Regions from separate parts of the Streptomyces sp. NPDC127068 genome, predicted to be linked through region 3. Evidence: riboswitches for the same ligand, from Rfam matches in the RefSeq annotation. Region 3 holds a riboswitch; each other region holds the start of a gene.
What was found. Region 3 has a riboswitch for cyclic di-AMP ahead of ACFWIA_RS30370 (M23 family metallopeptidase). Riboswitches for the same ligand answer to the same signal wherever they lie in the genome.
Positions count from the first base shown of each region.

Region 1: linked by a shared signal. The riboswitch ahead of ACFWIA_RS15600 (peptidoglycan DD-metalloendopeptidase family protein) and the one ahead of ACFWIA_RS30370 (M23 family metallopeptidase) in region 3 are both predicted to bind cyclic di-AMP.
Region 2: linked by a shared signal. The riboswitch ahead of ACFWIA_RS19675 (M23 family metallopeptidase) and the one ahead of ACFWIA_RS30370 (M23 family metallopeptidase) in region 3 are both predicted to bind cyclic di-AMP.
Region 4: linked by a shared signal. The riboswitch ahead of ACFWIA_RS00645 (transglycosylase family protein) and the one ahead of ACFWIA_RS30370 (M23 family metallopeptidase) in region 3 are both predicted to bind cyclic di-AMP.

Region 1 is NZ_JBHXEN010000021.1:60,825-64,666, reverse strand. Features, by position in the region: gene ACFWIA_RS15605 (SGNH/GDSL hydrolase family protein) at 1-297, opposite strand, end outside; gene ACFWIA_RS15600 (peptidoglycan DD-metalloendopeptidase family protein) at 524-1,537, opposite strand; cyclic di-AMP (ydaO/yuaA leader) riboswitch at 1,542-1,700, opposite strand; gene ACFWIA_RS15595 (tyrosine-protein phosphatase) at 2,163-2,960, shown strand; gene ACFWIA_RS15590 (DUF6126 family protein) at 2,971-3,150, opposite strand; gene ACFWIA_RS15585 (helix-turn-helix domain-containing protein) at 3,147-3,821, opposite strand.
Region 2 is NZ_JBHXEN010000029.1:78,925-82,766, forward strand. Features, by position in the region: gene ACFWIA_RS19670 (M16 family metallopeptidase) at 1-1,183, shown strand, start outside; cyclic di-AMP (ydaO/yuaA leader) riboswitch at 1,430-1,592, shown strand; gene ACFWIA_RS19675 (M23 family metallopeptidase) at 1,605-2,396, shown strand; gene ACFWIA_RS19680 (GntR family transcriptional regulator) at 2,637-3,332, shown strand; gene ACFWIA_RS19685 (HPr family phosphocarrier protein) at 3,541-3,822, opposite strand.
Region 3 is NZ_JBHXEN010000063.1:19,090-22,931, reverse strand. Features, by position in the region: gene ACFWIA_RS30370 (M23 family metallopeptidase) at 178-1,284, opposite strand; cyclic di-AMP (ydaO/yuaA leader) riboswitch at 1,296-1,439, opposite strand; gene ACFWIA_RS30365 (PP2C family protein-serine/threonine phosphatase) at 1,737-2,927, opposite strand; tRNA gene ACFWIA_RS30360 (tRNA-Met) at 3,172-3,245, opposite strand; gene ACFWIA_RS30355 (hypothetical protein) at 3,489-3,644, shown strand; gene ACFWIA_RS30350 (hypothetical protein) at 3,656-3,842, shown strand, end outside.
Region 4 is NZ_JBHXEN010000001.1:143,079-146,920, forward strand. Features, by position in the region: gene eno (phosphopyruvate hydratase) at 1-912, opposite strand, end outside; gene ACFWIA_RS00645 (transglycosylase family protein) at 1,308-2,060, opposite strand; cyclic di-AMP (ydaO/yuaA leader) riboswitch at 2,065-2,300, opposite strand; gene ACFWIA_RS00650 (transglycosylase family protein) at 2,429-3,514, opposite strand; gene ACFWIA_RS00655 (cytochrome P450) at 3,701-3,842, opposite strand, start outside.

The sequences.
Region 1 (3,842 bases), on a different contig from region 3:
CGGCCGGATGATGTCGTTGCCGCCCGCGCTGAAGGTCACCAGGTCGGGCGCGAGTTGCCGGGCCCGGGGGATCTGCTCCTCGACGATCTGATCGAGGAGTCTGCCGCGGACGGCGAGGTTGGCGTAGCGGAAGGTGGGTTCGGGTAGCCGGTCGCCGAGGAGGACGGCCAGCCGGTCGGCCCATCCCACGAACGTACCGTCGGGGCCGGGGTCTCCGACACCTTCCGTGAAGCTGTCGCCGACGGCTGCGTAGGACCGGATGTCGTCAAGGGCGAGGAATGTCGACTCTGCTGTCACGTCGGCCCATTTTTCACCTCTCCACGTGACCTACGCCACCGTAATAATGCGCCATGGGGCTTGACGGCACGTGATAAAGGCCATGCGACTCATTTCGTCGAGTCGGGAATAGCCCGGCTCCCCCGCACCGCTCGGCGCCGCCCTGCACCGGTGCCGACATGCGACGCGGGGCCGTATCCGTCGATACGGCCCCGCGTGGGCTGGTGCGGCCGGTGGCCGCGGGGGGTCAGATCGCGACGCCCTTCGACCGCAGGTAGGACAGCGGGTCGACGTCGGAGCCGTAGGACGGGGAGGTGCGGATCTCGAAGTGCAGGTGCGGTCCGGTGCTGTTGCCGGTGGAACCCGCGGTGCCGATCTGCTGGCCGCCCGAGACGGACTGGCCCGCGGAGACGCCGAGCTGCGAGAGGTGGGCGTACTGGGCGTACTTGCCGTCGGCGAGCTGGATGATGACCTGATTGCCGTAGGCGCCCGCCCAACCGGCGGAGACGACGGTGCCGGAGCCGACGGCCTTGAGCGGGGTACCGGAGGGGACGCTGAAGTCGACGCCGGTGTGGTAGCCGCTGGACCACATGCTGCCGGAGGCGCGGTACGGCGTGCCCACACCGCTCGCGACCGGCAGCGTGTAGCCACCGGCGCTCGCGGTGGCGGCCGGGGCCTGGGCCGCGACGGGCACGGCCTTCGGGGCGGCGGGCTTCGGCGCGGCGGGGGCCGCGGGGGCCGCCTGCTCGGGCTGCGCGGCCTGGGGAGCGGTCGCCTGGGGAGCGGCGGCCTTCGGGGCGGCGGCCTTCGGGGCGGCGGCCTGGGGTGCGGCGGGCTTCGGCGCGGCCTGCTTCGGCGCGGTGGCCGTGGCTGCGGCCTTGCCGCCGAGGGTGAGCTTGAGGCCGGGCGTGATCAGATCGGGATTCGATCCGACGGCGGTCCGGTTGTCCTGATACAGCCGCTGCCAACCGCCGCGCAGGTCCTGGTCGTCAGCGATCTTCGACAGGTGGTCGCCGACCTTGACGGAGTAGGTCGTGAGCTCGGCGGGCTGCTGTGCGGGCGCCTCGGGGGCCGCCTGGGGCGCCACGGCGACCGAGGTCGCGGGGGCGAGCGCGGAGGCGGACTGCGGGGTCGCGGCCTGGGCCTGGGTGGCGCCGATCAGCGGCAGCGCAAGGGCTGCCGCACCACCGGTTCCGGCGATGGCGATCGTCCGGACGAGCCGGGCGGACTTGGGACGGCGGTGCTTTCCCGTCGCGGGCATGGTGCGTTCCTCTCCGGCGCCTACGAGGTGAGCTGTCGGGTTCGGGCTGGAGCTGCCCGGCCGCGCTCGCGCGGCTTCACCCCGAGCCGGTCCGGTCGCCCGGATGCGGCGTACTGCGTGTGGGTTCCCCGCTCCTGCCGATGTCGGGTGGTGAGATGGGGATACCGAGCGGCGGCAGGACTAGGCGTCCGCCCGGAGTGAGCGTGACGCTAAGCGAGCGGGAACGGCCCCGACAACCGAGCACCCGTCAGCGGCCTGCTGTTTCTTGATCCTCGCCGCTCGTTCCGGTCACCCTGCGTCGATGGCGGCGGGGCTCGCCGATGCCAATTCCCGGGCCGGGGCGGGCAGCCGGCGAACCGGTGATCACCACCCACCGTGACCACTATGATCCCGGTCACGACCTCTCCCCCTAGGGCGCCTTATTTCCTGGCCAGTTACACCAAAGCCGCTCAATCCGACCAAAGGCGCAAATCACCCTTTCATTGGTGGATTCCCTCATGCATGACATGGCTGAGGATCACCAACGAAAGCCCTCGTGCAAGGTGATTGTCCGAGCAAGTGATGTCGTATCGTCTGAAGCGCCCCGCTGACGGACGGCGCCGGCGGGGGACTGGGAGGAGCCCCCGTGACGCAGCAGATCCCGTCCACCGAGCCCGAACTGACCGGCGTGCGCAACTTCCGTGATCTGGGTGGTCTACCGACCGCGGACGGCAGGCGGGTCCGACACGGGGTGCTGTTCCGCAGCGGCCACCTCGCCCACGCGACCGACGAGGACCGTCGCTACCTGACCGGGCTGGGGCTGCACACGATCTTCGACTTCCGCAACGACGCCGACCGCGGGCTCGACGGCCATGACGTGGAACTGCCCGGCGTGCGCAACGTCAACCTGCCGCTGAGCGACCCGGCCGACGGCGCGGAGTTCTGGCGGATGGTGCGCCGGGGCGACCTCGCCCAGCTCCGCGCCCTCCTGGCCGGGGGGCGGGCGGTCGAGCAGATGGTCACCTCGTACCGCGTGCTGATCGAGGAGCGGACCGCGGAACACGCACGGGTGCTGCGGGCGGTCGCGGAGGACAGCGTGCCGGCGCTCCTGCACTGTGCGGCGGGCAAGGACCGGGCGGGCCTGTCCATCGCCGTGACCCTGCTCGCACTCGGCGTCGAACGGGACGCGATCGAGGAGGACTACCTGAAGTCCAACGCCGCGCACCGGCGGTACCGGGTGCAGCGCAGCGCGGACGCGGTCGACGGGTACGCGCCGGAGGTGATGGAACTGCTGAGCCCGCTGTTCGACGCACGCTCGGAATACCTGGCGGCGGCCTTCGACAGCATCGATCGATGTTGGGGCGGCACGGACGCCTACCTGACGCAGGCCATCGGGCTCACGCCGGACCTGCGCGCCCGCCTCCGGTCCCGGCTGCTCGACTGACGTCAGCGCCTCACTTGGCTCCGACCTCGAACAGCAGCCAGATGAAGGCGGCGACGAGGTGCCCGACCGCGACGTAGATGAGCAGTCGGATCCAGATGCTCGGCGGCATCTTGTCCTCGATGCGCGGGCGCGGGACGGGCTGGACCGCCGGGGGCGCCGCCGGGTCGGTGGGGGGAACGGGCTCGGTCATCGGAAGTCTCCCGGGGTGTGGACGTCCGTCGGGCCTAGGCACAGCGCGGCGGTCGGGCTCTGCAACAAGGTGTGCACGAAGAGGAGGTCGGTCCCGTCCTCGTCGGCGGCGCCGATCCGGTGCGGGGTCAGCGAGTCGAAGTGCGCGCTGTCGCCGGGCGCGAGCACATGGGTGCTGTCCCCGAGTCGCAGCCGCAGCCGTCCGGACAGGACGTACAGCCACTCCTCGCCGGGGTGCACCCGCACGATGTCGCCCTGGGTGCCGTACGGCACCCGGACGCGGAGGGCCTGCATGCCCCGGCCGGGGGCGCCGGCCTGCCAGTAGGTCCAGCCGCCGGCGCGGGTGGGTTCCATGGTGGCGGACTCGACGATCGCCTCCCGGTCGGCGACGGTCTCGCCGAGCAGTTCGGAGACGGTGGTCCCGTAGACGCGGGCGAGCGACAGCAGCATGGGCAGCGACGGCTGCCGACGGCCGGTCTCCAGCCGGGACAGATGGGCCGGGGACAGCCCGGCCGAGGCTGCCGCGGCCTCCAGCGTCAGTCCGGCGCCCCGCCGGCGCTCCCGCAGTCGGGGGGCCACGACGGGCAGCTCGCCAGCGGGGCCACCGGCCGGGTCGGGGGACCCGGCGGGTGGCTGCGGCTCCTCGTGGGGAGTCGACTCGGAGGGGTTCATGTCATCGATTGAGCCAGAAAA
Region 2 (3,842 bases), on a different contig from region 3:
CGCCACCATCATGGCGCGGGCGTTCTCCGAGGGCACCGACAAGCACACGGCCGAGGAGTTCGCCGCCGAGCTGGAGCGCTGCGGCGCCACCCTCGACGCGCACGCCGACCACCCCTGTGTCCGGATCTCCCTCGAAGTGCCCGCCTCCCGGCTGCCGAAGGCCCTCGGGCTGCTCGCCGACGCCCTGCGCGCGCCGGCCTTCGCCGACAGCGAGATCGAGCGCCTGGTCCGCAACCGGTTGGACGAGATCCCGCACGAGACGGCCAACCCCGGCCGGCGCGCGGCCAAGGAGCTGTACAAGCAGCTGTTCCCCGCGGACGTCCGGATGTCCCGCCCGCGCCAGGGCTCCGAGGAGACCGTCGCGGCGATCGACTCGGCCGCCGTGCGCGCCCTCTACGAGAAGAACGTGCGGCCCGCCACGGCGACCGCCGTCATCGTGGGGGACTTCACCGGCGTCGACGTCGACGCGGTCCTCGCGGACACCCTCGGGGCCTGGACGGGCGGTCCGGCGACCCCGCGCCTGGTGCCCCCGGTGACCGCCGACGACAGCGGCCGGGTCTTCATCGTGGACCGGCCGGGTGCGGTCCAGACCCAGGTGCTGATCGGCCGTCTCGGGGCCGACCGGCACGACCGGGTGTGGCCGGCCCAGGTCCTCGGCACCTACTGCCTGGGCGGCACGCTCACCTCGCGACTGGACCGCGTGCTGCGCGAGGAGAAGGGCTACACGTACGGCGTGCGGGCCTTCGCCCAGGTGCTGCGGTCGACGGCGAACGGCACGGGCGCGGCGCTGCTCGGCATCTCCGGTTCCGTCGACACGGCGTCGACCGGGCCCGCGCTGGAGGACCTGTGGAAGGTCCTGCGGACGCTCGCCGGCGAGGGCCTGACGGACGCCGAACGGGACGTCGCGGTGCAGAACCTGGTGGGCGTCGCCCCGCTGAAGTACGAGACGGCCGGGGCTGTCGCGGGCACCCTCGCCGACCAGGTCGAGCAGGAACTCCCGGACGACTACCAGGGGCTGCTGTACCAGCGGCTCGCGGCCACCGGCACCGTGGAGGCCACGGCGGCCGTCGTGAACGCCTTCCCGGTGGAGCGTCTGGTGACGGTGCTGGTCGGCGACGCGACGCAGATCGAGGAGCCGGTGAAGGCGCTCGGCATCGGCGAGGTCACGGTCGTCTCCGGCTAGGAGCGACCGCGGTGGGTGCCGTTCCGTCGTCCGACGGGACGGCACCTCCGTGCGTCCGGCCGGCGTTTCACGCACCGTCAGCGCGGCGCCCCCGGGCGCCGGGCCCGGATGTCCCGAAAGCGCCGGACGTTGCGGTCCGCGGTGTGGCGTGCGCAACAAAACCGCCGATCCGTTTGTCGTAGGAAAGATCTCCGGCTTAGCGTCAGGTCGACTGCCCGTCGTGCGGTACGCCGCAGCCGCGGCACCGGACAGTCATCGCCGAATCCCCCTACGGCGCGAGCCTGGGGAGCCGGGGACCCAACCGTCCCTGGGGTGAATCGGACGCCCGTCGCCACGCGGAGGGGGTCCGTAGGAGACCTTCCTGCTCCGAACCCGTCAGCTAACCCGGTAGGCGAGAAGGAAGGAAAGGACCACCCACTTCATGGCGTTCACCCGCGCCACCGGGAAGCACCGTCGTCCGACGCGCATGTCGCGCACCACCGCGAACGTCGCGGGCGTCGCCACGCTGACCACCACCGGTGTCATCGGCACCCTCGCCTCCCCCGCCCTGGCCGTCGACGAGCCCTCCGCCCTGGAGGACACGGGTCTCACCAAGACGATCTCCATCGGGGACGCCGTCGCCGACGAGATCGACACCCAGGCCGCGGTGCAGCAGATCGCCGCCGACGAGGCCGCCGCCCTGAAGCTCGTCGAGGCGGAGACCAAGCAGCGCCTCGCCGAGCAGAAGCGCCGGGCCGAGGCCGAGGCCGCGAAGGAGCGCGAGGCCGAGGAGCGGGCGGCCCGCGAGGCCGAGCGCAAGCGCCTGACGACCTACGTCAGCCCCGTCGCCGGTGGCCACGTCTCCACCTCCTACGGCGCGGGCGGCAGCATCTGGTCCTCCGGTACCCACACCGGCATCGACTTCCACGCCGGCACCGGCACCCCGATCCAGTCCGTCGGCTACGGCACCGTGGTCGAGGCCGGCTGGGGCGGCGCCTACGGCTACAACGTCGTCATCAAGATGCACGACGGCACCTACACCCAGTACGCGCACCTGTCGTCCGTGGCCGTCACCGCGGGCCAGTCGGTCACCGCGGGCCAGCAGATCGGCCTCGCGGGTGCCACCGGCAACGTGACCGGGGCGCACCTGCACTTCGAGGCGCGGGCGAGCGCCGAGTACGGCTCCGACCTCGACCCCGTCGCCTACCTGCGCGCGCACGGCGTGTCCCTCTGAGCCTCCCCCCAAGGACGGCACCACCGAAAGCCCCGGCTCCGGCCGGGGCTTTCGTCGTTCCCGGACCGCGGGCGCCCTACCGGCCGAGCGCCCCGTGACCCGGTCGCCGGCGGGTAATCCATCGTCCGGAAATTCCAGGGAACGGTGAAGAGCGGTCGGAAATTCCGGCGAGCTGCAATAGAGTCACCGAATCAATGTCGATCGACCGCGTTTCGCGGGCACGGAAGCGGAGGTCCCCCCATGCGCATTCCCGCCCATTCGGTATGCACGGCCATTCGGGACGACATCGTCAGCGGTGCACTGGAGCGGGGGAGCCGACTCACCGAAGACGTGCTCGCCCGCCGCTACGGAGTCTCCCGCGTCCCGGTGCGCGAGGCGTTGCGCACGCTGGAGGCCGAGGGGTTCGTGGTCACCCGTAGACATGCGGGGGCCTGTGTCGCCGAGCCGACCGACCGGGAGGCGGCCGACCTGCTCGACGTGCGACGGCTGCTGGAGCCCCTGGGGGCGTCCCGCGCGGCCGAACGGCGCACGGACGCCCATCTGAAGGTGCTGCGCGGACTGGTGCGCCTGGGGCAGGAGCGGGCGGGGAACGGGACCGGGGACGAGCTGCGTGCCCTGGGCAGCTGGTTCCACGAGACGCTGATCCAGGCCTGCGCCAGCCACGGGCTGATCGCCATGCTCACCCAGGTGCGGCACAAGACCGCCTGGATGTACACGGTCGAGCCCGCTCAGCGGCCCGCCGAGGAGTGGACGGAGCGCGGGGCGATCATCGACGCGGTGGCCCGGCGCGACGCGGAGCGGGCCGGCGTGCTGATGGCCGCGCACACGGAGCGCGGGATCGCGGCCCACCGCCGCAAGGCCGCGCGTCGCCCGGAGCCGCTCCGGCGCTCGGGGACGTCGAAACATCCCGTCAACACGGGAAGCGCCGTCCCGTAACAAAGGGCCGCCACGATGTGACCGTCGATCACTGGCGCCGCGCTTGGCGAAGGAATTCGCTGGAATGCGTCGTGCCGTGGTGTCGTTTACTTCGAGCGGGGATCGCGCGGGGAATTTCGGGAATGCATCCCCGAATGTGCGGCGCGGACATTCACTGGTTTCGCGGGTGTCCCTCGAATTCGACGGAACACCCGCGCGCGGACCGCGGTCAGACCGTTTCGGGAAGCTGCTCCAGGCCCTCGGCCACCAGCTTGGCCAGTCGGTCCAGGGCCGCGTCCGCGCCCTCCGCCTCGGAGGCGAGGACGACTTCCTCGCCACCGTGCGCACCGAGCCCGAGGACCGCCAGCATCGAGGCGGCGTTGACCGGGGCGGCGTCGCCCTTGGCGATCGTCACGGGGACGCCGGTGGCCGAGGCCGCCCGGACGAAGATGGAGGCGGGGCGGGCGTGGAGACCCTCGGCCCAACCGACGTTGACGCGGCGCTCAGCCATGTGATGCTGCCCTTCGGGTA
Region 3 (3,842 bases):
CACCCGGACGTGGGGGATGACCCGTCTCAGGTCCGGGCGCCGCGCAGGACACGAGCGGTGCCCGGCCCTCGTGGGGGACGGGGGTACGGGGTGTGCGGGCGGGGTGCGCCGGAGCGCCGGAGCTTCGTACGGCGCCGCCCGGCCCGCGTCACCGCGGCCCGCCCGTCGACCGGTCGACTAGAGGCTGAGGCCCTTGCCGCGCAGGTAGGCGGCCGGGTCGATGCCCGCGCTGCCGCCGCCGGGGTGGACCTCCAGGTGGAGGTGGGCACCGGTGACGTTGCCGGTGCCGCCGACGCGGCCGATGACCTCGCCGGTGGAGACCTTCTGACCGACGCTCACACCGATCGACGACTGGTGGGCGTACCAGAGTTCGGTGCCGTCGTTGAGGGTGAGGACGGTGCGGTATCCGTACGAACCGGACCAGCCGGCCTCGGTGATGGTGCCGCTGCCGATGGCCTTCAGCGGGGTGCCGGTCGGGGCGGCGAAGTCGAGGCCCGTGTGGGAGCCGGAGGACCACATCGCGCCGGACTGCCCGTAGGTCGAGGTCAGCGTGTACGAGGAGAGCGGGAGGGAGAAGCTCTTGGCGAGCTTGGCGATGCGTTCCCGCTCGGCCTTGGCCTTCGCCGCGGCAGCCGCCTTCGCGCGCTCGGCCTCCTTCTTCTTCCGCTCCTCTTCCTTCTTGGCCTTCGCCTCGGCTTCCTTCTTGGCCTTGGCCTTCGCCTCGGCGGCGGCGGCGTCCTTGGTGGCCTTCTCCGCGGCGGCCTTCTCGGCGGCGGCGCGGGTGGCGCTCTCGGCCTGGTCCTGCTGCTGTTCGGCCTGCTGCATGATGCGGGCGCGCAGGGCCTCGCCGGCGTCGGTGGCGCCCTCGGCGGTGTCGGCGCTGGTGACGCCGGCGCCGGTGAGCGGGGCGACGGCGGGTGCGGCGGCCTGGGTGGCGGTGTCCGCGGAGGAGTCGCCGGGCATGATCGAGCCGATGTCGGGCATCGATATCTTCACGGCCGGCTTGCCGCCCTGCGCGGTGGCGATGCCGCCCGCGCCGACCGCGGCGATGACGCCGACGCCGAGGACGGTGGAGCTGCGGGCGAGTCCGCCGCGCTGCTTGGCGACGCGGTGCCGACCGCGCACGGGTCGGACGGTGTCGGCGGTCGGGTTCCAGACCTCGCGGGTCTCGCCCTCGGTCACATCGGGTCCGTAGACCCGGCCGTAGGGGGAGGTGGAGGGGGCCCCGTCCTCGGCCGATTTCGGCACGTAGGGAGCTTCGGGGGCAGGCCGATTGGACGCCACTGAGGCGTACTCCTTTCCTTCCTTCTCGCCTACCGGGTTAGCTGACGGGTTCGGAGCAGGAAGGTCTCCTACGGGCGTCCTTGAGAAGAGGCTGCCCGATTCACCCCATGGTGGTGGTTCCCCGGTTCCCTTGCGGGATTCGGCGCGTGCGCACGGAGCCGACTCTGGTGACGGCTGGGACGACCGCGCTGCGTTATCGAACGTTAATAGACCCGGGGGCCGGATTCCAAGCGCTTCCAGTTGATCGTTCCCGCCGATGGCAGGGACTTATCGGGGCACGGGCGGGCGGAACAGGGCGAGTTGACAGTTGGACAATATTCCCCGGAGCAGAGAACTTTCTCTGACGGTGGCTCAGTTGTTATCGACGGGGAGGGGTCCGTCACGGGGTGTGAGTGGGCGCCTCCGGCGGGGTGACGACGTGACGGAAGTGGCGGAAGTGGCGTGCCGGGTGTTCAGGGCCGGCGGACCGCGAGCAGGGCCAGGTCGTCCTCCGAGCCGCCCTCCGTGTGCCAGGCGACCTCGTTGATGACGACGGCGAGCAGGGCGTTCGGGTCGGAGAAGGTCCGGCCGCGCAACCGCGCCACCGGGTCGTAGAACTCACCGTGCACGTCCCGCGCTTCGGAGAGCCCGTCGGTGTAGCCGAGCAGGGTCGTGCCGGGAGGGAAGGGCGCCTCGTCGCACCGGTCGGGCCACACCCCGAGGTCGGCCATGCCCAGCGGCAGCGCCGGGCGGCGCGGGTCCAGGACGGTCAGAGCGCCGTCCGGGGCCAGCAGCAGCGGCGGCGGGTGCCCCCGGTTGAGGACCCGTACGACGTCCTGCCCGTGCGGGAGTTCGGCGAGTACGGCGGTGGTGAACCCCTCGAAGTCGTCGACCCCGCGCCGGCGGGTCCCCTCCCGGGCCAGGGCGCGTTCCAGCCGTCGGGCCACGGCCTCCAGGGTCGCCTCCTGCTCGGCGGCCTCCCGGAACGCGCCGATGAGCACCGCGACCGCGGAGACCGCGGTGATCCCCTTGCCCCGTACGTCACCGACCACCAGCCGGACCCCGTGCGGGGTGTCCTGCACGGCGTACAGGTCGCCCCCGATGGACGCGTCGGCCTGTGCGGCCTCGTAGCGGGCGGCGACGTCGAGGCCGCCGATCCGGTCGGCGGGCTCCGGCAGCACGGCGCGCTGGGCGGCTTCCGCGATCTCCCGTGCCGAGGCGAGCCGGGCGTTGCTGCGCCGGGCGAGGCCGTTGATGACGACGGCGAGCACGGACACCGTCACGATGGTCGCGAGGTCGGTGATGGCGTCGGCCCGCGCCAGGCCGCCGTCCGCGGACCGCTCGCCCAGCGCGGCGGCGCAGGCCATCAGCCCGACGGCCACGGTCCCGCGGCGGCCGTAGAAGGGCGCGGCGGCCAGCGGTGCGGCGGCGAAGAGGGGGGAAGCGGTGAGGTGCAGCGGGGTGAGCTCGTCGTAGAACAGTCCGATGACGATCAGCAGGACGGGCAGCACCCGAACGAACCAGCTGCCGCGGCGGGTGGAGCGCCGGTGCCGGCCCGTACCGGGCGCCGCCCCCGGCACGGGGTCGGGGCCCCTCTCCGGTACGGGGTCGGGGGCCGGGTCCGGTACGAGGCCGGGCGCCGTCTCCGCTACGGGACCGGGCACCGGGTCGGGCACCGGGTCGGGGGACCCGGCACCGTCGGTCGGCTCGCCTCCGTGGCCCACGTACCGTCTCCCGCCGCCTCCGTGCCCGTCACCGCCCGCCGCCCCCAGGCTTGCCCCACCGGGGACGCGCAGCGAGCCGTACGGGCCGTACGGGTGAACGCGGACGACCGGCAGCGGTCACCCAGACCTCACCCGGACGCACCGAAGGCCCGGAAGCACTGGGCTTCCGGGCCTTCGGCCTGAGTAGCGGGGACAGGATTTGAACCTGCGACCTCTGGGTTATGAGCCCAGCGAGCTACCGAGCTGCTCCACCCCGCGTCGGTAAACCCGACTCTACACCACTCGGGCGCCCGGACCACCATCCGTTTCCGCAGGCAGCGGCCCGGACGTCGCTCCCCGCCCCGCCGCCGGCAGTACGGACGGGTGCCCGGTCCGGACGCGTACGGAACGGGGGTGCGCCGGACGGGGTACGTCAACCGTGCCGCCCCCGCCCCTGCCCGGTTCGGGTGGTGGGGCGCCGGATTCCCGGTGGCGCCCCGGCCCGTCCGCCATCCTGGACGGATGAGTGACGAGACCTGCCCGGCCTGCGGCGGCACCGGACTCACCGAGCACGAACAGCACACGGTGGAGACGGACGAGAACGGCCGTCAGAAGCCGGTCGTCCGACGATGGACCGGTGCCTGCGGAACCTGCTCCGGGACCGGCCAATCCCACTAGGAGACCCACACATGCGCACGTGGTACGTCTGCCTGGGCTGCACCGCCCGATACCTACCACCCGAGTCCGCTCCCGCCCCGTCCTCCGCCGCGCAGCCGGGCCCGCCGCAGCCGTCCCGACCGCGGCGGGCGCGGACCGGTGGGTCGAGCGACCCCGTCGCCTGTCCGGAGCCCGGTTGCCGGGAGAAGGCCGCCCGGA
Region 4 (3,842 bases), on a different contig from region 3:
CCGGTCGCCGAGGCGCGCGGTGATGCCGTTCCAGCCCGCCCAGTCGTCCTCGAACAGCGGGTCCTCGATGGAGACGAGGGGGTACGCGTCGACGAGCTCGGCGTAGTAGTCCGTCATCTCGGCGGCGGTGCGCTCCTTGCCCTCGAAGAGGTACACGCCGTCCTTGTAAAACTCAGAGGCGGCGACGTCGAGCGCCAGGGCGACCTGCTGGCCGGGGACGTAACCGGCTTCCTTGATCGCTTCGAGGATCAGGTCCAGGGCCTCGCGGTTGGAGCCGAGGTTCGGGGCGAAGCCGCCCTCGTCGCCGAGGCCGGTGGCGAGGCCCTTCGACTTCAGGACCTTCTTGAGGGTGTGGTAGACCTCGGTGCCCCAGCGCAGGGCCTCGGAGAAGGACTCGGCGCCGATCGGCGCGATCATGAACTCCTGGATGTCCACGTTGGAGTCGGCGTGCGAGCCGCCGTTCAGGATGTTCATCATCGGCACCGGCAGGAGGTGCGCGTTGGGGCCGCCCAGGTAGCGGAACAGCGGCAGGTCGCTGGCCTCGGAGGCGGCGTGCGCGACGGCGAGCGAGACGCCGAGGATGGCGTTGGCGCCGAGCGAGGACTTGTCCGGGGTGGCGTCCAGGTCGAACATGGCCTGGTCGATCAGGCGCTGCTCGGTGGCGTCGTAACCGACGAGCTCCGGGCCGATCTGCTCGATGACCGCGAGGACGGCCTTCTCTACGCCCTTGCCGCCGTAGCGGTTGGCGTCACCGTCACGCAGCTCCAGGGCCTCGAAGGCACCCGTGGAGGCGCCGGACGGTACGGCGGCACGGCCGGTGCTGCCGTCATCGAGGCCCACCTCGACCTCGACCGTGGGATTGCCTCGGGAGTCCAGGATTTCCCGGGCTACGACGACGTCGATGGACGGCACGAGCATCTCCTTCTGGGATGTGACGCAGTGATGCGGGGCCGGTGGCCCCGCCGCCCCTGAGCCTAACGGCCCCCGGGGCTTCGGCCACCCGGCCACCCGGCTCGTGGACAAACGGAAACCAAATTGTTCCGTCGGCAAACAAATGTGCTCGGGGTGCTACACCTGAGCCCCGACGCGTTCGGGGCGCAACGCGTCCCCGGCCGGCCGGGGACGCACCGCCGCCCCGGTGCACGGGGGCGGCGCACCGGGGCGGACTGACCCGAGGGGACGGGTTCCCGGCCGGGCCGGGGCGCGGCCCGGGACCGGGTGTGCGGCTCACGGCCGGGGCGGGCCGGAGCCGGGAGTGGTCCCGTGGGGCCCGTCGGGCCCGGCGGTGACCACCGGTTCAGCGGGGGTCAGGAGAGGTGGAGCTGCTGGCCCGGGTAGATGAAGTCGGCGTCGTCGACGATGTCGTCGTTCAGCTCGTACAGCTTCTGCCAGCCGCCCTTGACGCCCTCGGCCTCGGCGATGGCGCTGAGCGAGTCGCCGCTGACGACCTTGTACTCGCCGTCGCCCTTCGCGACCTTCTTGCCGGTCGGGGTCTCGACCGTCTTGGTCGGCGCGGCCGGCTTGGCGGGCTGCGCCGGGGCGGCCGGGGCGCGGTCCTCGGCGCGGGAGGCGCGCTGCTCGGTCTGCTGCGGCTGCTGCTGCTTCGGCTGGGCCTGCTGCACGGGGGCGCTCTGCTGCGGCTGCTGGGTCTGCGGCTTCGGCTGCTCGGCGGCGCCGCCACCGTAGGGGGCGCTGGAGAGGCCGACGCCACAGCTCGGCCAGGCACCCTTGCCCTGGCCGGCGAGGACCTTCTCGGCTATCTCGATCTGCTGGGCCTTGGTGGCCAGGTTCGCGGAGGGCGCGTACTTGGTTCCGCCGAAGGCGGCCCAGGTGGAGGCGGAGAACTGGAGGCCGCCGTAGTAACCGTTGCCGGTGTTGATGGACCAGTTGCCGCCCGACTCGCACTGGGCGACGCGGTCCCACTCGGCGGCGGTGGCGGCGGACGCACTGGTCGCCGTCAGCAGCGGGGCGGCGACGGCCGCTCCGGTGACCCCCGCGAGGGTGACGATACGAGTGGCCTTGCTGGGCTTGCGGTGCTTGCCCTTGCCGGAAAGCAGCATGAAGACATCCCCTCACCGACGCCATACGAGGTGAGCTGTCGGGTTCGGGCCGAGTGAGTGCCCGGCCGCGCGTCCAGCGCGCGGCTCCACCCCTAGCCGTCCGGTCGTCTCCCGGGGAGTCTCGTCGACTCCCCGAACGACCCCGTCCGGCGCTTACCTTGGGTCCCCCGCTCCTGCCCACGGCGCTTCACGCGTCGAGTTTCCCGAACTTCCGTCGGCAGGATTCGGCGTGACGGAGGTCGGTGCCCGCATTGGCGAACGGCCATGACCGTAGGCATGGGGCGGGCCGAAACTCAAAGCTCAGCCGGGTCGATGAGACCCATGTCTCACTTCCGCCCCACACCTCAAAACGGACATTAAGGAGCGAACTACTGCTTCTTTTCGGTGGCTTCGGGCGCCAGGTCAAGGCTCTGGCCAGGGAGGATGAGGTCGGGGTCCGTTCCGACCGTGCCCTTGTTGCCGTCGTAGAGGGTCGACCAACCCCCTTCGACACCCTGGGAGTCGGCGATCGCCGACAGGTTGTCACCGGACTGCACCGTGTACGACTTGTCCAGTTCGTCACGGGATGCACTGCTGCGCGAGGCGTGCTCCGCCGCGGTGTCGCCCTCCCGGGAGGCGGCGGCCTCCTCGGCCGCCGGGGCGCCGCGGTGACGGCCCGAACCCTCCTTCGCCTCCGCCGTCGTCGAAGCGTCCGCAGCCGCCTCGGAGGCGCCTGACGAGGGGGACGAGGAGCCGGGCTCGGCCGACTCGCTGCCAGTGCCCGTACCGGGCGTCCCGTCTGCCGGGTCGCCGCTCGACGAGGACTCCCCGGGGGACGCCTCGGACGACGGGGAGGAACTCGACGAGTCCGAGGGGTCGGCGGAGTCCGAGGGTCCCGAAGAACCCGTGGCGCCGGGGGAGGTGGCGCCGTCGGAGGGAGCCGCGGAACCGGAGGCGTCCTCCGAAGCGCTCGGCGAGGTCGAGGAACCGGGTTCCGTCGTCTCCGCCGGTCGGGGGGTCTGGGACGCGGGCCGGTCCGCGGTGGAACGGGACCCGTCCGACTTGCCGGCGGCCACCCCGCCCGGGGCGGTGTCGATGACCGCGCTGCCCTTGTTCCCCTTGTCCGACTTGGACGGAACGCCCGGGTCCACGGCCGCCGCCGGGCCGCCCTTGACGAGGCCCACGGCTTCGCCGCACCCCGGCCAGGCGGTGGGTCCCTGCGCGGCCAGGATGCGCTCGCCCACGGTGATCTGCTGGGACCGGCTGGCCTGGTCGGGGCTGACCGCGTAGGTGAGCCCGCCGTGCTTCTCCCACGCCTCCTGGGTGAGCTGGAGACCGCCGTAGAAGCCGTTGGCGTCGTTCGCGCTCCACGCGCCGCCGCTCTCGCACTCCGCGAGCCGGTCCCAGGTCGCTGCCTCCGCCGCGGTCGCACCGCTCGCACCGAGCAGCGGAAGGACGATCGCGGAGCTGGTCACCCCGGCCGCAACGACCAGAGGGGGGGCCTGTCGGGGGCGTCGATGACGACCGTTCCCGGAGAGCATGCGGTGGCCTTTCGTACGACAGCAGGACCGAACACGGCGGCTGGGGGCGGCCGATTCGTCGTGAAGGTAGCCGGAGTCGAACGCCTGTCACAAGTCAATGCAGCGCAGATCACGCAGGCATCACGGAACTGATCTGACGTCACCACTGCTGGTCACGGCGGCCGGAGCGAACCGCACGGGCAACGTCCGCAGGCCCCGCATGATCAGGCCGCCGCGCCACCGCAATTCCTCCGGAGCGGCGGCGAGTTGCAGGTCAGGGAGC